One region of the Streptomyces sp. NBC_00386 genome, then DNA from elsewhere that is predicted to be linked to it. Evidence: riboswitches for the same ligand, from Rfam matches in the RefSeq annotation. Region 1 holds a riboswitch; the other holds the start of a gene.

Region 1 (9,574 bases):
GTGGGCGTAGGCGAAGACGACCCGGCCGAAGACCCGGCCCCAGGCGGTGACGACGCCGTCGGTCCAGGGGCGCTTGTCCTCCAGGCCGAAGCCGCCGGCCCGGTGTCTGCGCAGTCCTTCGACTTCGGTGAACCGGCCGTCGTCGAAGAGGAGTTGGAGGCGCTCGCGGGCGGTGAGCTTGCCCTTGGCGTGCTGTGTCTCGGTGGCTTTGTCGCTGGGTCCTCGGCGCATGTCGGCGCGTACGGCCTCGAGTTCGGCGACCGTGCCGCGCCGCAGCCCGACCGGTGTGCCGTCCAGGGCGGTCATCGAATTCCTTCCGGCCGTCGTGATCAGCCATCCGTCTGATGGGCCGAACGCCAGCGTCCGTCAGATCACTTGAAGCCGGTTGGAGCGCCGGACGACGATCGCTACGGACACGCCGGGCGCTCCAGCGGCGCTCGAGGCCGTGTCGAGTGCGGCGTGCGACGCTCAAGGTCGTGAGCTCCGATGCGGACGGTCAAGAGCCTTCTTGGAGCACCGAAGGGCCCGCCGGTGTCCCCACCATCCCCCGAGGACGCCGGCGGGCTTCCTGCCCGTCCGCCGCCGGAAGAGGCCGGTGCGGCCGAAGCGGTCGGTGTGGCCGAAGCGCTCGGTTCCGGCGGTGGCGTCGTCGGGATTCGGTCGTCTTGGCGTCTGCGGTCATGCGCGGTCATGCCGTGTGAGCTGTGGCTTCATGAGCGCAGGTCATCTCATGGCGCATATCGGCGCCATTAATGGCTCACAGTGATGCCATACATGTGCCACAGTGGAGCCACGGAAACGGAGCGACGCCGGGCACGGCGTACGACACGAAGGAGCCCCCCACCATGTCCGTCACCCTCAGCGACCAGGACAAGCTGACCCTGCGCACCGCCGCCTACGGCGCCGTGACGCTGATGGCCGCGGCCGCCGGCGCCGACTCCCCGCACAAGGTGGCCACCCAGGGCAGCATCGCCCTGACCACCGGCACCGGTCTGGTCGGCCACGTGCTGGCGGAGAAGTCCCCGGTCGGGGACCTGAGCGGCAAGTCCGCGGCCGAGATCGCCGACCGCGTCCTGCCCGCCCTGACCGCCGCCGTGCAGCTGCTGAAGAAGCAGGCCCCCGAGGAGGCCGACAACTTCCGCAGCACCGTCCTCGTCGCCGTCGAAGCGTCCGCCCGCACCTCCAAGGGCGAGCCCGGCCCCACCCTCACCGCGACCGCCGGCAAGATCACCGCCGCTCTGGACGCCGCCTGACACACCGGCCCGGTACCGGTACGCCTTCGGCACCGCTCCCCCGCTTCACCCCTGGCTCCGCCGCTTCACCACCTGGCTCCGCCGGAGAACGCTCCGGCGGAGCCTGCCGTCTTCGCGCACCGTCTCGTGTCCCGCCGGCGGGACACGAGGGCCGGCCGGCGGGACGTGGCAAGCCCGCCCGCGAACAGCCGCCTGCCGGCGCCGGGTTGTCTTGAACCGCTGCGTCGCGTGCGTGAGCGTGGAGGTCATCCAATGCCGTGACAGGCGCAGCGGAAAGAGGGGGCACACGTGGGACACACCGGCACGGACACGGATGTGGTGATCGCGGGCGCCGGGCCCACGGGCCTGATGCTCGCCTGCGAACTGCGGCTGGCGGGCGCCGACGTGATCGTGGTCGAGCGGCTCGCGCAGCGCTCGGGCGAGTCACGGGCCGGCGGGATCCACTCCCGCACCCTGGAGATCCTCGACCAGCGCGGCGTCCTGGAACGCTTCCTGGCGGAGGGACAGCTGCAGCCGGTGGGCCACTTCTCCGGCCTCTACCTCGACTTCGACGAGTCGGAGTCGCGCCACCCCTACCCGCTGATGATCCTGCAGTCCGCCATCGAGCGGCTCCTGGAGGAGTGGGCCGTGCAGCTCGGTGTGCGGGTGCGCCGCGGATGCGAGGTGAGCGGGCTTCGCCAGGACGAGGGCGGTGTGAGCGTCGAGGTCGGCGGGGAGCGGGATGTGCCCGTGACGCTGCGCGCCCGCTACCTGGTGGGCTGCGACGGCGGGCGCAGCACGGTGCGCAGGCTGGCGGGCATCGGCTTCCCCGGCACCGAGGCGACGATGACGGCGCTGATCGGCGACGTCGAGCTGCCCGGTCTGGGCGAGGACTACGTCTGGGTGCGGCGCACCGCGGGCGGCGACTACTCGGCGATCGCGTTCGAGCCGGGCTGGCACCGGGTGATCACCTCGGAGTTCGACCGGGGCGCGGACCGCGACGAGGAGGTGACGTTCGAGCGGCTGCGGGAGTCCCTGGTCAGGGTGGCGGGCACCGACTTCGGCATGCGCAACCCCCGGTGGGTCTCCCGGTTCAACGACGCGGCGCGGCAGGCCGACCGGTACCGCACGGGGCGGGTGCTGCTCGCGGGCGACGCGGCGCACATCCACTTCCCGGCCGGCGGGCAGGGGCTGAACATGGGCGTGCAGGACGCGGTCAACCTCGGCTGGAAGCTCGCCGCGGTGGTGCGCGGCCGGGCGCCGGAGAGCCTGCTGGACACCTACCACGCCGAGCGGCACCCGGTCGGGGAGCGGGTGCTGCACAACACCCGGGCGCAGTCGGCGCTGGTGCGCCCCGGACCGCAGACGGACGCGTTGCGTGAGGTGTTCGGCTCCCTGATGGTCTTCGACGAGGTCAACCAGTACCTGCGTCATCTGCTGACGGCGCTGGACATCCGCTATCCCGTCGACGGCGACCACCCGCTGGTGGGGCGCCGGGTCCCGGACGCCGATCTGAAGGCGTCCGACGGCGCCACCCGGGTCCACGAGCTGCTGCACGCCGCCCGCCCGGTCCTGCTCGACCTGGCCGGCAGCCCCGGGGCGGCCGCGGCCGCCCGGGGCTGGGCCGACCGCGTGGACGTGGTCGAGGCGCGCAGCGAGGACGAGCACTGGATCGTCCCGGCCCTCGGCGAGATCCCCGCACCGGACGCGCTCCTTGTCCGCCCCGACGGCCATGTCGCCTGGGCGGTGGCGGCCGGCACCCCGCCCGATGCCGCCGCGCTGCGGGCCGCCCTCGAAGCCTGGTTCGGCCCGGCCCTTCAGGGCTGAGCGGCCCGTGCCCGAAACGAACGGCCGGCCGGTCCGCCCACCGGCGGGGCCCGGCCGTGACGACCCTACGAAGGGAACACACCGACAGTGAACAGCACGTGGTTGCGACGCTTCACCACGACTGCCTCAAAGGGACCGCGGCTCGTGTGCTTCCCGCACGCGGGGGGCTCCGCGACGGCGTTCAAGGACCTGGCGCGCACGCTGCACCCGGACGTCGACGTGGTGTCCGTGCAGTACCCGGGCCGCCAGGACCGCTACCGCGAGGAGCCGTTCACGGCTCTCGCGCCGCTCGCGGAGGCGGTGACGGAGGAGCTGGCCCGTGAACTGGTCTCGGACGGGCGGCCGTACGCCCTGTTCGGGCACAGCATGGGAGCGCTGGTGGCGTTCGAGACGGCCCGGCTGCTGGCCCGGCGTCAACTGCCCGCCCCGCAGCGGGTGTTCTTCTCCGGCCGGGGCGGTCCCGACCTGCGCGACAGTGCCTACGACCTCTACGACGACGCCGACATGCTGGCCGAGGTGCGCCGGCTGGGCGGCACCGACCAGTCGATGCTGGAGGACCCCGACATCCTGGAGCTGGTGCTGCCGGCGCTGCGGGCCGACTACCGCGTCCTGGGCACCTATCGCGGGCCCGTCGGCGGGCCGCTCACGGCCCCGGTGACCGCCCTGATCGGGGACAGCGACCCGATCGCGACGGTCGAGGACGCCCACACCTGGCGGGAGCACACCACCGGCGACTTCACGGTGGAGGTGTTCCCCGGCGGGCACTTCTACCTCTTCGACCAGCTCGGCCAGGTCGCCGCCGCCGTCACCGAGGGCCTTCTCACGCGGGCCGCCGCTTCCTGAAGGGGCGGCATCGCACGGGTGCCACGGCCAGGAGGCGGAGCGCGGGTCGATCCGCGCTTCGCCTCCTGGCCGTGGCGCGCTCAGCGGGTGAGCTGGTCGGATGCCGCGTCGACCGTCTGCGCCAGCAGGACGGCGATGGTCATGGGCCCGACCCCACCGGGAACCGGCGTGATCAGGCGGGCACGCGTGCGGGCCGTGTCGAAGTCGACGTCACCGACGTTGCCGGGGTTGTATCCGGCGTCGATCACGACGGCCCCCGGCTTGACGTCCTCGCCGCGGATGAGCCGGGGCCGTCCCACGGCCGCCACGACAACGTCCGCTTCCCGCACGGCCGCGGCCAGATCGGTCGTACGGGAGTGGCAGTAGGTGACGGTGGCGTCCCGGGCGAGCAGGAGCATTCCGACGGGCTTGCCGAGGATCGCGCTGCGGCCCACGACAACGGCATGCCGGCCCGCGAGCTCGACGTCGTACTCGTCCAGGAGCCGCATGATCCCGCCCGGGGTGCACGATGCGAAACCAGGCAGTCCGAAGCTCATCGCCCCGAACGAGCTCATCGTGACCCCGTCGACGTCCTTCTGCGGCGCGATGGCCTCGAACGCCGCCCGCTCGTCGATGTGCGGGCCCACAGGGTGCTGCAGCAGGATGCCGTGCACGCCGGTGTCCTGCGAGAGGGAGCGGAGGGTCTCCACCAGCTCGGCGGTCGTCGTGGTGGCCGGCAGAGCGACGAGCCGGGACTCGATACCCGCCTTCGCGCAGCGGGCCCGCTTCATGCGGACGTACGTCACCGAAGCCGGATCCTCACCCACCAGCACCGTTGCCAGGCAGGGCGTCACGCCCACGCGCCGCGCAAGCTCTGCCGCCCTGCCCGATGTCTCCTCGACGATGCGCCGGGCAAGGCCGGTGCCGTCCATGAGTCGGGCTGTCTGGGTCTGGGACATGGTCGCCTCCAGGCGTCGCTGACCACTCGCCCAGGCGCACGGCATCGACCGATTCGTCAGACCGCTCCCCGGTGGTGCTCCACCTCAGCGCCAGTCACGGCCCGCGCACCACTCTAGGGCCTGTCCGCCGGTCATGAACGGAAGATCGAAGAGGCCCGCTCAGGCATAAGTGTGAAAGCCCTGGCCGGACTTCTTGCCCAGCAGGCCGCCCTCGACCATGCGCAGCAGCAGCGGCGGCGGCGCGTACAGGGGCTCCTTGAACTCCTCGTACATGGCCTGGGCGATGGAGACGGTGGTGTCCAGGCCGATGAGGTCGGCCAGGCGCAGCGGGCCCATCGGATGCGCGCAGCCCTGGACCATGCCCTGGTCGACGACCTCGGCGCTCGCCAGTCCCGACTCGACCATGCGGATCGCGGACAGCAGGTAGGGGAACAGCAGGGCGTTGACGAGGAAGCCCGCCCGGTCCGGGGAGGCGATCGGTTTCTTGCCGAGGGTGTCGCGGACGAAGGCCAGGGCGCGTTCGCTGACCGTCTGGTGCGTCAGGACGGAGGGGACGAGCTCGACGAGGGGCAGTGCGGGCACCGGGTTGAAGAAGTGGATGCCCAGGACCTGGCCGGGGCGGCGGGTCGCGGCGGCGAGCCGGACGACGGGGAGGGAGGAGGTGTTGGTCGCCAGGATGGCGTCCGGGTCCTCGACGGTCTTGTCGAGGGTGGCGAACAGGTCCCGTTTGACCTGCTCGTCCTCCTTGACCGCCTCGATGACCAGCTGGCGGTCCGCGAGGTCGGCGAGGTCGCGGGTGAAGGACACCCGGCCCAGGGCCGCGTCGCGTTCCCGCGCGGTCAGTTTGCCCTTGGCCACGCCGCGCTCCAGTGATGCGGCCAGCCGCTGCGGCGCCGTCTGCAGGGATGCCTCGGAGAACACCGCGACTTTCACGTTCAGGCCGTTCTTGGCGCACAGTTCGGCGATGCCGGTGCCCATGATGCCGCTGCCGGCGACACCCACCCGCTCGATGGCGGTGGTGGCGCTGTGTGTGGACGTGGTCATGCGGGGGTCCCCCAGTTCAGAAGTGTCGCTCCGATCGACATGCCGCCGCCGAATCCGGCGAGCAGGACCAGGTCCCCCTGCTTGAGCGCGCCGGTGCGGCTCGCCTCGTCGAGGGCGACGGGGACGGAGGCGCTGCCGACGTTGCCGTACCGGATCAGCGTGCGGTGGGTCTGTGCGGCGCCCAGTCCGGTGCGCTCGACGACCTCGCCGAGCATCACGCCGTTGGCCTGGTGCGGTACGAAGTGGTCGACCGCGCCGATGTCGACGCCGGCCCTGCGGGTGAGGGCGAGGAGGGCGGGCGGGACGTGTTCGGCGACGAAGTCCCGTACCCCGCGGCCGTCCATCTTGAAGTAGTGGCCGCCCTCGGCGACGGTCGCTGCGGACGCCGGTCTGCGGCTGCCGCCGGCCTCGACGCGGATCAGATGGTGGGCGTCGCCGCGGCTGGACAGATCGGTGGCGATGATCCCGTACGGGTCGGGGACCGCGCCGACGACCGCGGCGCCGGCGCCGTCGGCGAACAGGATGGCCGTGCGGCGGTCGGTGAAGTCCAGGATCCGGGAGTAGACGTCCGCGCCGATCACCAGTACCCGGGCGGCCGGGTTCACGGTCACCAGGCTGTGGGCCAGCGCCAGGGCGTAGACGAAGCCGCTGCACACGACGTTGATGTCGAGGCAGGCCGCGCCGTAGGCGCCCAGGCCGTGCTGCACCAGGTAGGAGGTGGGCGGCTGCGGGAAGTCGCCGGTGGAGGTGGAGACGATGATGTGGTCGATCTGCTCCGGGCCCAGCCCGGCCTGCTCCAGCGCGCGTCCGGCGGCCTTGACCGCCAGGTCGGAGGTCGCCTCGTGTTCGGCGGCGTAGCGCCGGGACTTGATCTGCGTCTTGCGCTCGATCCACTCCGCGCTGACGCCGACGCGCTCGGCGACCTCTTCGTTGCCGACCTCGTGCTTGGGCAGGTAGGAGCCGGTGGAGAGTATGCCGATGCCCATGTCAGGACGCCTCTTGGGGATCGGGCGCGCCGGGGCGGCGCAGCGGGTTGAGGCGCTGGGTGCCGATCTTCTCGCGCAGTGCGGGGTCGGTGACGCCGAGCCCTTCCTCCGGGGCGAGGCACAGGACGCCGACCTTTCCGGTGTGCCGGTTGTTCTGGACCAGCCGGGCGGCCTCGCCGACGTCCGCCAGTGGGAAGACCTCGGACAGGACGGGTGAGAGGTGCCCGAGCTGGAAGAGCCGGTTGCACTCCGCCTGCTCCTGGAGGTTCGCGGCGTGACTGCCCACGATCTTCTTGAGGTTCATCCAGAGGTAGCGGTTGTCGAAGTGGTGGTCGTAGCCGGTGCTGGAGCCGCAGGTGACGACGGTTCCGCCCTTGCGCACGACGAACACCGAGATCCCGAACGTCGCCCTTCCGACGTGGTCGAACACGACGTGCGGGTCCTCGCCGACCTGCCGGCGGATCTCCCGTCCGAGGCGTTTGCCCAGCTCGATGGTCCGCTCGGGGGTGAGCGCGTCGTCGCCGCCCATGCCGATGTCGTTGCGGTTGATCACCACGTCGCAGCCCAGGCGGCGCAGCACCTCGGCTTTTTGTTCGGAGCCGACGACGCCGATGGCGATACCGCCGGCGTTCTTGACCATCTGCACCGCGAACGCGCCGAGACCGCCGGTGGCGCCCCAGACGAGGACGATGTCGCCCTGTTTGATCCGTGCGCCGTTGTCGCCGACCAGCATCCGGTAGGAGGTCGCCGCGGTCAGCAGGACGCCCGCCGACTCCTCCCAGGTCAGGTGTGCCGGCTTGGGCAGGAGCTGGCTGGCGCGGACCACCGAGTAGTGGGCGAGGCCGCCGAAGTTCGTCTCGTAGCCCCAGATCTTCTGCCCCGCCCCGAGCATGGCGTCGGCGTGTGTCGCCGGTTCCTGCTCGTCGACCTGGACGCAGCTGACGACGACGTGGTCGCCCGGCTTCCAGTGCCGTACCCCGGCCCCGACGCGTACGACGACGCCGGAGGCGTCCGAGCCGACCTGGTGGTAGGGCAGGTCGTGCCGGGCGGCCCAGCCGCCCTGGCGGGCGCCGCGCTTGAGGAACTCGAACGTGGGGACCGGCTCGAACGTCGCCGACCACACGGTGTTGTAGTTGATGGAGCTCGCCATGACGGCGACGACCACCTCGTCCGGCGCGATGTCCGGCATGGGGACCTGCCCGACGTGCAGCGACTTGCGGACGTCGTTGTCCGCCACGCCGTCGAACATGCCGAGGTCCGCGGCCAGGAGGTGCGCCGCCTCGTAGTGGGAGGGGAGTTCGTGTCGCCCGAGTTCGTCCGGGCCGGCCCCGGACAGCAGGGCCTGTGTCAAAGAATCCATGGCTTCCTTCGCCTTTGCCGTGCCGAACCGCTGCTGACCGGGCCGCGCGGTCTCAGAGGACCGCGCCCTCCTTCGTCCGCCTGCGCAGACTCGGCCTGCTGGACTGGCCGAGGTCCTTCCACATGTCCGACAGGCCGGTGATGGTGCGTGCCGCGAACAGGCGGCGGATGGACACCTCCTGCTTCAGCTCGGCCCGGATCAGGCCGACCAGCCGGATCGCGCGCAGCGAGTTGCCGCCGAGGTCGAAGAAGTCCTCGTCGATGCCGATCCGGTCCACTTCGAGGACCTCGGCGAACGCCTTGGCCAGGATCCGTTCGGTGTCGTTGCGCGGTGCGCGGTAGGTGTCGGGCTCGGTCTCGGGCTCGGGCAGTGCGGCCCGGTCGAGCCTGCCGCCCGCCGTCAGCGGCAGGCGTTCCAGCACGGTGAACAGTGCCGGGACGACGGACTCCGGGAGTCGTCCCGCGGCGAAGCGGCGCAGTTCGTCGCCCGCCGGGACGGCCGATCCGTTTGCCGGGACGACATAGGCCACCAGGCGCTGCTGCCCGGTGCTGTCCTGCTTGACGGCGACGACCGCGCGGGCGAGGGCGGGATGCTCGGCCAGCGCCTCCTCGACCTCGGCCGGCTCGACGCCGAGACCGCGTACGCCGGCCTGGGTGCCCGCGTCGGCCACGTGCTCGATCCGGCCGTCGGCGCCCCAGCGCACCCGGTCGCCGGTGCGGTACATGCGTGCGCCGGCCGGACCGAACGGGCAGGGCACGAAGCGTTCCGCGGTGCGTGCGGTCCGTCCGAGGTATCCGCGTGCCACACCGGACCCGGCCACGTACAGCTCGCCGGTGACGCCGGCGGGGACGGGCGCCAGGCCCGGGCCCAGGACGTAGAGGGCGGTGTTGTCGGCCGGGCGGCCGAGGGTGCCCGCGCGGTGCTGTGGTTCGTGGGCGGTCAGGCGGTCGGCCGCGGCGAACACGGTGGCTTCCGTGGGGCCGTGGCCGGTCACGACGGTCAGGTCGGGGCAGGCCTGGCGGACGCGGCGCAGTGCGGCCGCGGGGACGCGGTCGCCGCCGGTGAACACCTCGCGCAGCCCGGCCAGGGAGGCGGGGTCGTGGGCCGCGATCTGCGCGAACCGGTCGGCGGGCAGCCACACGGCGGGGATGCCGTGGGCCGTGGGCGCCTGGGTGAGTGCGTCGGTGCCGGGTTCCCCGGGGGGAGCGACGATCACGCGGCCGCCGTTCAGCAGGGGTGCCCACAGTTCGAGGGCGAGGGTGTCGGAGGTCGCCGGGGTGTGCCACAGCACGGCGGCGCGGGCGGTGTCGCGCCAGGTGCGGTCCAGGGCGAAGCGCGCCATGT
Region 2 (9,574 bases), 9.8 Mb from region 1:
CCCTGCTCGGCGTGGCCAAGGCCGGCGGAGCCTACCTGCCCCTCGACCCGGCACCGCCCGCGGCACAGGCCAAGCTCGTGGCCGGCGACGCCGCCGCACACGCCCTGCTCACCGACGCGGCGACCGCCCAGGCACTCTCCGCCGGCCTGCGGATCCCCGCGCTCGTCCTCACCGACCTCACCGGCACCGCCACCACCGAGGCCGCACCGGCCGCCCCGCTCCCGCACCCGGACAACCTCCTGGCCGTGACACCCGCCTCGTCCACGGCCGGCGCCGCCGCGGTCGGCATCACCCACCGCAACATGGCGCGCTTCGCCCTGGACCGCACCTGGCGCGACACCGCCCGCGCCGCCGTGCTGTGGCACACCCCGGCGACCTCCGACACCCTCGCCCTCGAACTGTGGGCACCCCTGCTGAACGGCGGCCGCGTGATCGTCGCTCCCCCCGGGGAACCCGGCACCGACGCACTCACCCAGGCGCCCACGGCCCACGGCATCCCCGCCGTGTGGCTGCCCGCCGACCGGTTCGCGCAGATCGCGGCCCACGACCCCGCCTCCCTGGCCGGGCTGCGCGAGGTGTTCACCGGCGGCGACCGCGTCCCCGCGGCCGCACTGCGCCGCGTCCGCCAGGCCTGCCCCGACCTGACCGTCGTGACCGGCCACGGCCCCACGGAAGCCACCGTGTTCGCCGCGGCCGACCGCCTGACCGCCCACGAACCACAGCACCGCGCGGGCACCCTCGGCCGCCCGGCCGACAACACCGCCCTCTACGTCCTGGGCCCGGGCCTGGCGCCCGTCCCCGCCGGCGTCACCGGCGAGCTGTACGTGGCCGGGTCCGGTGTGGCACGCGGATACCTCGGACGGACCGCACGCACCGCGGAACGCTTCGTGCCCTGCCCGTTCGGTCCGGCCGGCGCACGCATGTACCGCACCGGCGACCGGGTGCGCTGGGGCGCCGACGGCCGGATCGAGCACGTGGCCGACGCGGGCACCCAGGCCGGCGTACGCGGTCTCGGCGTCGAGCCGGCCGAGGTCGAGGAGGCGCTGGCCGAGCATCCCGCCCTCGCCCGCGCGGTCGTCGCCGTCAAGCAGGACAGCACCGGGCAGCAGCGCCTGGTGGCCTATGTCGTCCCGGCAAACGGATCGGCCGTCCCGGCGGGCGACGAACTGCGCCGCTTCGCCGCGGGACGACTCCCGGAGTCCGTCGTCCCGGCACTGTTCACCGTGCTGGAACGCCTGCCGCTGACGGCGGGCGGCAGGCTCGACCGGGCCGCACTGCCCGAGCCCGAGACCGAGCCCGACACCTACCGCGCACCGCGCAACGACACCGAACGGATCCTGGCCAAGGCGTTCGCCGAGGTCCTCGAAGTGGACCGGATCGGCATCGACGAGGACTTCTTCGACCTCGGCGGCAACTCGCTGCGCGCGATCCGGCTGGTCGGCCTGATCCGGGCCGAGCTGAAGCAGGAGGTGTCCATCCGCCGCCTGTTCGCGGCACGCACCATCACCGGCCTGTCGGACATGTGGAAGGACCTCGGCCAGTCCAGCAGGCCGAGTCTGCGCAGGCGGACGAAGGAGGGCGCGGTCCTCTGAGACCGCGCGGCCCGGTCAGCAGCGGTTCGGCACGGCAAAGGCGAAGGAAGCCATGGATTCTTTGACACAGGCCCTGCTGTCCGGGGCCGGCCCGGACGAACTCGGGCGACACGAACTCCCCTCCCACTACGAGGCGGCGCACCTCCTGGCCGCGGACCTCGGCATGTTCGACGGCGTGGCGGACAACGACGTCCGCAAGTCGCTGCACGTCGGGCAGGTCCCCATGCCGGACATCGCGCCGGACGAGGTGGTCGTCGCCGTCATGGCGAGCTCCATCAACTACAACACCGTGTGGTCGGCGACGTTCGAGCCGGTCCCCACGTTCGAGTTCCTCAAGCGCGGCGCCCGCCAGGGCGGCTGGGCCGCCCGGCACGACCTGCCCTACCACCAGGTCGGCTCGGACGCCTCCGGCGTCGTCGTACGCGTCGGGGCCGGGGTACGGCACTGGAAGCCGGGCGACCACGTCGTCGTCAGCTGCGTCCAGGTCGACGAGCAGGAACCGGCGACACACGCCGACGCCATGCTCGGGGCGGGGCAGAAGATCTGGGGCTACGAGACGAACTTCGGCGGCCTCGCCCACTACTCGGTGGTCCGCGCCAGCCAGCTCCTGCCCAAGCCGGCACACCTGACCTGGGAGGAGTCGGCGGGCGTCCTGCTGACCGCGGCGACCTCCTACCGGATGCTGGTCGGCGACAACGGCGCACGGATCAAACAGGGCGACATCGTCCTCGTCTGGGGCGCCACCGGCGGTCTCGGCGCGTTCGCGGTGCAGATGGTCAAGAACGCCGGCGGTATCGCCATCGGCGTCGTCGGCTCCGAACAAAAAGCCGAGGTGCTGCGCCGCCTGGGCTGCGACGTGGTGATCAACCGCAACGACATCGGCATGGGCGGCGACGACGCGCTCACCCCCGAGCGGACCATCGAGCTGGGCAAACGCCTCGGACGGGAGATCCGCCGGCAGGTCGGCGAGGACCCGCACGTCGTGTTCGACCACGTCGGAAGGGCGACGTTCGGGATCTCGGTGTTCGTCGTGCGCAAGGGCGGAACCGTCGTCACCTGCGGCTCCAGCACCGGCTACGACCACCACTTCGACAACCGCTACCTCTGGATGAACCTCAAGAAGATCGTGGGCAGTCACGCCGCGAACCTCCAGGAGCAGGCGGAGTGCAACCGGCTCTTCCAGCTCGGGCACCTCTCACCCGTCCTGTCCGAGGTCTTCCCACTGGCGGACGTCGGCGAGGCCGCCCGGCTGGTCCAGAACAACCGGCACACCGGAAAGGTCGGCGTCCTGTGCCTCGCCCCGGAGGAAGGGCTCGGCGTCACCGACCCCGCACTGCGCGAGAAGATCGGCACCCAGCGCCTCAACCCGCTGCGCCGCCCCGGCGCGCCCGATCCCCAAGAGGCGTCCTGACATGGGCATCGGCATACTCTCCACCGGCTCCTACCTGCCCAAGCACGAGGTCGGCAACGAAGAGGTCGCCGAGCGCGTCGGCGTCAGCGCGGAGTGGATCGAGCGCAAGACGCAGATCAAGTCCCGGCGCTACGCCGCCGAACACGAGGCGACCTCCGACCTGGCGGTCAAGGCCGCCGGACGCGCGCTGGAGCAGGCCGGGCTGGGCCCGGAGCAGATCGACCACATCATCGTCTCCACCTCCACCGGCGACTTCCCGCAGCCGCCCACCTCCTACCTGGTGCAGCACGGCCTGGGCGCCTACGGCGCGGCCTGCCTCGACATCAACGTCGTGTGCAGCGGCTTCGTCTACGCCCTGGCGCTGGCCCACAGCCTGGTGACCGTGAACCCGGCCGCCCGGGTACTGGTGATCGGCGCGGACGTCTACTCCCGGATCCTGGACTTCACCGACCGCCGCACGGCCATCCTGTTCGCCGACGGCGCCGGCGCCGCGGTCGTCGGCGCGGTCCCCGACCCGTACGGGATCATCGCCACCGATCTGTCCAGCCGCGGCGACGCCCACCATCTGATCCGCGTCGAGGCCGGCGGCAGCCGCAGACCGGCGTCCGCAGCGACCGTCGCCGAGGGCGGCCACTACTTCAAGATGGACGGCCGCGGGGTACGGGACTTCGTCGCCGAACACGTCCCGCCCGCCCTCCTCGCCCTCACCCGCAGGGCCGGCGTCGACATCGGCGCGGTCGACCACTTCGTACCGCACCAGGCCAACGGCGTGATGCTCGGCGAGGTCGTCGAGCGCACCGGACTGGGCGCCGCACAGACCCACCGCACGCTGATCCGGTACGGCAACGTCGGCAGCGCCTCCGTCCCCGTCGCCCTCGACGAGGCGAGCCGCACCGGCGCGCTCAAGCAGGGGGACCTGGTCCTGCTCGCCGGATTCGGCGGCGGCATGTCGATCGGAGCGACACTTCTGAACTGGGGGACCCCCGCATGACCACGTCCACACACAGCGCCACCACCGCCATCGAGCGGGTGGGTGTCGCCGGCAGCGGCATCATGGGCACCGGCATCGCCGAACTGTGCGCCAAGAACGGCCTGAACGTGAAAGTCGCGGTGTTCTCCGAGGCATCCCTGCAGACGGCGCCGCAGCGGCTGGCCGCATCACTGGAGCGCGGCGTGGCCAAGGGCAAACTGACCGCGCGGGAACGCGACGCGGCCCTGGGCCGGGTGTCCTTCACCCGCGACCTCGCCGACCTCGCGGACCGCCAGCTGGTCATCGAGGCGGTCAAGGAGGACGAGCAGGTCAAACGGGACCTGTTCGCCACCCTCGACAAGACCGTCGAGGACCCGGACGCCATCCTGGCGACCAACACCTCCTCCCTCCCCGTCGTCCGGCTCGCCGCCGCGACCCGCCGCCCCGGCCAGGTCCTGGGCATCCACTTCTTCAACCCGGTGCCCGCACTGCCCCTCGTCGAGCTCGTCCCCTCCGTCCTGACGCACCAGACGGTCAGCGAACGCGCCCTGGCCTTCGTCCGCGACACCCTCGGCAAGAAACCGATCGCCTCCCCGGACCGGGCGGGCTTCCTCGTCAACGCCCTGCTGTTCCCCTACCTGCTGTCCGCGATCCGCATGGTCGAGTCGGGACTGGCGAGCGCCGAGGTCGTCGACCAGGGCATGGTCCAGGGCTGCGCGCATCCGATGGGCCCGCTGCGCCTGGCCGACCTCATCGGCCTGGACACCACCGTCTCCATCGCCCAGGCCATGTACGAGGAGTTCAAGGAGCCCCTGTACGCGCCGCCGCCGCTGCTGCTGCGCATGGTCGAGGGCGGCCTGCTGGGCAAGAAGTCCGGCCAGGGCTTTCACACTTATGCCTGAGCGGGCCTCTTCGATCTTCCGTTCATGACCGGCGGACAGGCCCTAGAGTGGTGCGCGGGCCGTGACTGGCGCTGAGGTGGAGCACCACCGGGGAGCGGTCTGACGAATCGGTCGATGCCGTGCGCCTGGGCGAGTGGTCAGCGACGCCTGGAGGCGACCATGTCCCAGACCCAGACAGCCCGACTCATGGACGGCACCGGCCTTGCCCGGCGCATCGTCGAGGAGACATCGGGCAGGGCGGCAGAGCTTGCGCGGCGCGTGGGCGTGACGCCCTGCCTGGCAACGGTGCTGGTGGGTGAGGATCCGGCTTCGGTGACGTACGTCCGCATGAAGCGGGCCCGCTGCGCGAAGGCGGGTATCGAGTCCCGGCTCGTCGCTCTGCCGGCCACCACGACGACCGCCGAGCTGGTGGAGACCCTCCGCTCCCTCTCGCAGGACACCGGCGTGCACGGCATCCTGCTGCAGCACCCTGTGGGCCCGCACATCGACGAGCGGGCGGCGTTCGAGGCCATCGCGCCGCAGAAGGACGTCGACGGGGTCACGATGAGCTCGTTCGGGGCGATGAGCTTCGGACTGCCTGGTTTCGCATCGTGCACCCCGGGCGGGATCATGCGGCTCCTGGACGAGTACGACGTCGAGCTCGCGGGCCGGCATGCCGTTGTCGTGGGCCGCAGCGCGATCCTCGGCAAGCCCGTCGGAATGCTCCTGCTCGCCCGGGACGCCACCGTCACCTACTGCCACTCCCGTACGACCGATCTGGCCGCGGCCGTGCGGGAAGCGGACGTTGTCGTGGCGGCCGTGGGACGGCCCCGGCTCATCCGCGGCGAGGACGTCAAGCCGGGGGCCGTCGTGATCGACGCCGGATACAACCCCGGCAACGTCGGTGACGTCGACTTCGACACGGCCCGCACGCGTGCCCGCCTGATCACGCCGGTTCCCGGTGGGGTCGGGCCCATGACCATCGCCGTCCTGCTGGCGCAGACGGTCGACGCGGCATCCGACCAGCTCACCCGCTGAGCGCGCCACGGCCAGGAGGCGAAGCGCGGATCGACCCGCGCTCCGCCTCCTGGCCGTGGCACCCGTGCGATGCCGCCCCTTCAGGAAGCGGCGGCCCGCGTGAGAAGGCCCTCGGTGACGGCGGCGGCGACCTGGCCGAGCTGGTCGAAGAGGTAGAAGTGCCCGCCGGGGAACACCTCCACCGTGAAGTCGCCGGTGGTGTGCTCCCGCCAGGTGTGGGCGTCCTCGACCGTCGCGATCGGGTCGCTGTCCCCGATCAGGGCGGTCACCGGGGCCGTGAGCGGCCCGCCGACGGGCCCGCGATAGGTGCCCAGGACGCGGTAGTCGGCCCGCAGCGCCGGCAGCACCAGCTCCAGGATGTCGGGGTCCTCCAGCATCGACTGGTCGGTGCCGCCCAGCCGGCGCACCTCGGCCAGCATGTCGGCGTCGTCGTAGAGGTCGTAGGCACTGTCGCGCAGGTCGGGACCGCCCCGGCCGGAGAAGAACACCCGCTGCGGGGCGGGCAGTTGACGCCGGGCCAGCAGCCGGGCCGTCTCGAACGCCACCAGCGCTCCCATGCTGTGCCCGAACAGGGCGTACGGCCGCCCGTCCGAGACCAGTTCACGGGCCAGCTCCTCCGTCACCGCCTCCGCGAGCGGCGCGAGAGCCGTGAACGGCTCCTCGCGGTAGCGGTCCTGGCGGCCCGGGTACTGCACGGACACCACGTCGACGTCCGGGTGCAGCGTGCGCGCCAGGTCCTTGAACGCCGTCGCGGAGCCCCCCGCGTGCGGGAAGCACACGAGCCGCGGTCCCTTTGAGGCAGTCGTGGTGAAGCGTCGCAACCACGTGCTGTTCACTGTCGGTGTGTTCCCTTCGTAGGGTCGTCACGGCCGGGCCCCGCCGGTGGGCGGACCGGCCGGCCGTTCGTTTCGGGCACGGGCCGCTCAGCCCTGAAGGGCCGGGCCGAACCAGGCTTCGAGGGCGGCCCGCAGCGCGGCGGCATCGGGCGGGGTGCCGGCCGCCACCGCCCAGGCGACATGGCCGTCGGGGCGGACAAGGAGCGCGTCCGGTGCGGGGATCTCGCCGAGGGCCGGGACGATCCAGTGCTCGTCCTCGCTGCGCGCCTCGACCACGTCCACGCGGTCGGCCCAGCCCCGGGCGGCCGCGGCCGCCCCGGGGCTGCCGGCCAGGTCGAGCAGGACCGGGCGGGCGGCGTGCAGCAGCTCGTGGACCCGGGTGGCGCCGTCGGACGCCTTCAGATCGGCGTCCGGGACCCGGCGCCCCACCAGCGGGTGGTCGCCGTCGACGGGATAGCGGATGTCCAGCGCCGTCAGCAGATGACGCAGGTACTGGTTGACCTCGTCGAAGACCATCAGGGAGCCGAACACCTCACGCAACGCGTCCGTCTGCGGTCCGGGGCGCACCAGCGCCGACTGCGCCCGGGTGTTGTGCAGCACCCGCTCCCCGACCGGGTGCCGCTCGGCGTGGTAGGTGTCCAGCAGGCTCTCCGGCGCCCGGCCGCGCACCACCGCGGCGAGCTTCCAGCCGAGGTTGACCGCGTCCTGCACGCCCATGTTCAGCCCCTGCCCGCCGGCCGGGAAGTGGATGTGCGCCGCGTCGCCCGCGAGCAGCACCCGCCCCGTGCGGTACCGGTCGGCCTGCCGCGCCGCGTCGTTGAACCGGGAGACCCACCGGGGGTTGCGCATGCCGAAGTCGGTGCCCGCCACCCTGACCAGGGACTCCCGCAGCCGCTCGAACGTCACCTCCTCGTCGCGGTCCGCGCCCCGGTCGAACTCCGAGGTGATCACCCGGTGCCAGCCCGGCTCGAACGCGATCGCCGAGTAGTCGCCGCCCGCGGTGCGCCGCACCCAGACGTAGTCCTCGCCCAGACCGGGCAGCTCGACGTCGCCGATCAGCGCCGTCATCGTCGCCTCGGTGCCGGGGAAGCCGATGCCCGCCAGCCTGCGCACCGTGCTGCGCCCGCCGTCGCAGCCCACCAGGTAGCGGGCGCGCAGCGTCACGGGCACATCCCGCTCCCCGCCGACCTCGACGCTCACACCGCCCTCGTCCTGGCGAAGCCCGCTCACCTCGCATCCGCGGCGCACCCGCACACCGAGCTGCACGGCCCACTCCTCCAGGAGCCGCTCGATGGCGGACTGCAGGATCATCAGCGGGTAGGGGTGGCGCGACTCCGACTCGTCGAAGTCGAGGTAGAGGCCGGAGAAGTGGCCCACCGGCTGCAGCTGTCCCTCCGCCAGGAAGCGTTCCAGGACGCCGCGCTGGTCGAGGATCTCCAGGGTGCGGGAGTGGATCCCGCCGGCCCGTGACTCGCCCGAGCGCTGCGCGAGCCGCTCGACCACGATCACGTCGGCGCCCGCCAGCCGCAGTTCGCAGGCGAGCATCAGGCCCGTGGGCCCGGCGCCCGCGATCACCACATCCGTGTCCGTGCCGGTGTGTCCCACGTGTGCCCCCTCTTTCCGCTGCGCCTGTCACGGCATTGGATGACCTCCACGCTCACGCACGCGACGCAGCGGTTCAAGACAACCCGGCGCCGGCAGGCGGCTGTTCGCGGGCGGGCTTGCCACGTCCCGCCGGCCGGCCCTCGTGTCCCGCCGGCGGGACACGAGACGGTGCGCGAAGACGGCAGGCTCCGCCGGAGCGTTCTCCGGCGGAGCCAGGTGGTGAAGCGGCGGAGCCAGGGGTGAAGCGGGGGAGCGGTGCCGAAGGCGTACCGGTACCGGGCCGGTGTGTCAGGCGGCGTCCAGAGCGGCGGTGATCTTGCCGGCGGTCGCGGTGAGGGTGGGGCCGGGCTCGCCCTTGGAGGTGCGGGCGGACGCTTCGACGGCGACGAGGACGGTGCTGCGGAAGTTGTCGGCCTCCTCGGGGGCCTGCTTCTTCAGCAGCTGCACGGCGGCGGTCAGGGCGGGCAGGACGCGGTCGGCGATCTCGGCCGCGGACTTGCCGCTCAGGTCCCCGACCGGGGACTTCTCCGCCAGCACGTGGCCGACCAGACCGGTGCCGGTGGTCAGGGCGATGCTGCCCTGGGTGGCCACCTTGTGCGGGGAGTCGGCGCCGGCGGCCGCGGCCATCAGCGTCACGGCGCCGTAGGCGGCGGTGCGCAGGGTCAGCTTGTCCTGGTCGCTGAGGGTGACGGACATGGTGGGGGGCTCCTTCGTGTCGTACGCCGTGCCCGGCGTCGCTCCGTTTCCGTGGCTCCACTGTGGCACATGTATGGCATCACTGTGAGCCATTAATGGCGCCGATATGCGCCATGAGATGACCTGCGCTCATGAAGCCACAGCTCACACGGCATGACCGCGCATGACCGCAGACGCCAAGACGACCGAATCCCGACGACGCCACCGCCGGAACCGAGCGCTTCGGCCACACCGACCGCTTCGGCCGCACCGGCCTCTTCCGGCGGCGGACGGGCAGGAAGCCCGCCGGCGTCCTCGGGGGATGGTGGGGACACCGGCGGGCCCTTCGGTGCTCCAAGAAGGCTCTTGACCGTCCGCATCGGAGCTCACGACCTTGAGCGTCGCACGCCGCACTCGACACGGCCTCGAGCGCCGCTGGAGCGCCCGGCGTGTCCGTAGCGATCGTCGTCCGGCGCTCCAACCGGCTTCAAGTGATCTGACGGACGCTGGCGTTCGGCCCATCAGACGGATGGCTGATCACGACGGCCGGAAGGAATTCGATGACC

Evidence for each region. A riboswitch is a leader RNA that binds a small molecule or an ion and turns the genes downstream of it on or off. The one in region 1 is predicted to bind ZMP and ZTP.
Region 2: it holds a riboswitch for ZMP and ZTP, as region 1 does, so the genes downstream of both, OG780_RS43740 (bifunctional 5,10-methylenetetrahydrofolate dehydrogenase/5,10-methenyltetrahydrofolate cyclohydrolase) here and OG780_RS00715 (bifunctional 5,10-methylenetetrahydrofolate dehydrogenase/5,10-methenyltetrahydrofolate cyclohydrolase) in region 1, are expected to answer to the same signal.

The regions. Positions count from the first base shown of each region.
Region 1 covers NZ_CP107950.1:171,327-180,900, forward strand. Annotated here, with positions in the region: gene OG780_RS00695 (acyl-CoA carboxylase subunit beta) at 1-306, opposite strand, end outside; gene OG780_RS00700 (hypothetical protein) at 846-1,253, shown strand; gene OG780_RS00705 (FAD-dependent monooxygenase) at 1,542-3,059, shown strand; gene OG780_RS00710 (thioesterase II family protein) at 3,204-3,902, shown strand; gene OG780_RS00715 (bifunctional 5,10-methylenetetrahydrofolate dehydrogenase/5,10-methenyltetrahydrofolate cyclohydrolase) at 3,983-4,840, opposite strand; ZMP/ZTP riboswitch at 4,862-4,948, opposite strand; gene OG780_RS00720 (3-hydroxybutyryl-CoA dehydrogenase) at 5,000-5,884, opposite strand; gene OG780_RS00725 (3-oxoacyl-ACP synthase III family protein) at 5,881-6,870, opposite strand; gene ccrA (crotonyl-CoA carboxylase/reductase) at 6,872-8,230, opposite strand; gene OG780_RS00735 (non-ribosomal peptide synthetase) at 8,283-9,574, opposite strand, start outside.
Region 2 covers NZ_CP107950.1:10,012,148-10,021,721, forward strand. Annotated here, with positions in the region: gene OG780_RS43720 (non-ribosomal peptide synthetase) at 1-1,592, shown strand, start outside; gene ccrA (crotonyl-CoA carboxylase/reductase) at 1,645-3,003, shown strand; gene OG780_RS43730 (3-oxoacyl-ACP synthase III family protein) at 3,005-3,994, shown strand; gene OG780_RS43735 (3-hydroxybutyryl-CoA dehydrogenase) at 3,991-4,875, shown strand; ZMP/ZTP riboswitch at 4,927-5,013, shown strand; gene OG780_RS43740 (bifunctional 5,10-methylenetetrahydrofolate dehydrogenase/5,10-methenyltetrahydrofolate cyclohydrolase) at 5,035-5,892, shown strand; gene OG780_RS43745 (thioesterase II family protein) at 5,973-6,671, opposite strand; gene OG780_RS43750 (FAD-dependent monooxygenase) at 6,816-8,333, opposite strand; gene OG780_RS43755 (hypothetical protein) at 8,622-9,029, opposite strand; gene OG780_RS43760 (acyl-CoA carboxylase subunit beta) at 9,569-9,574, shown strand, end outside.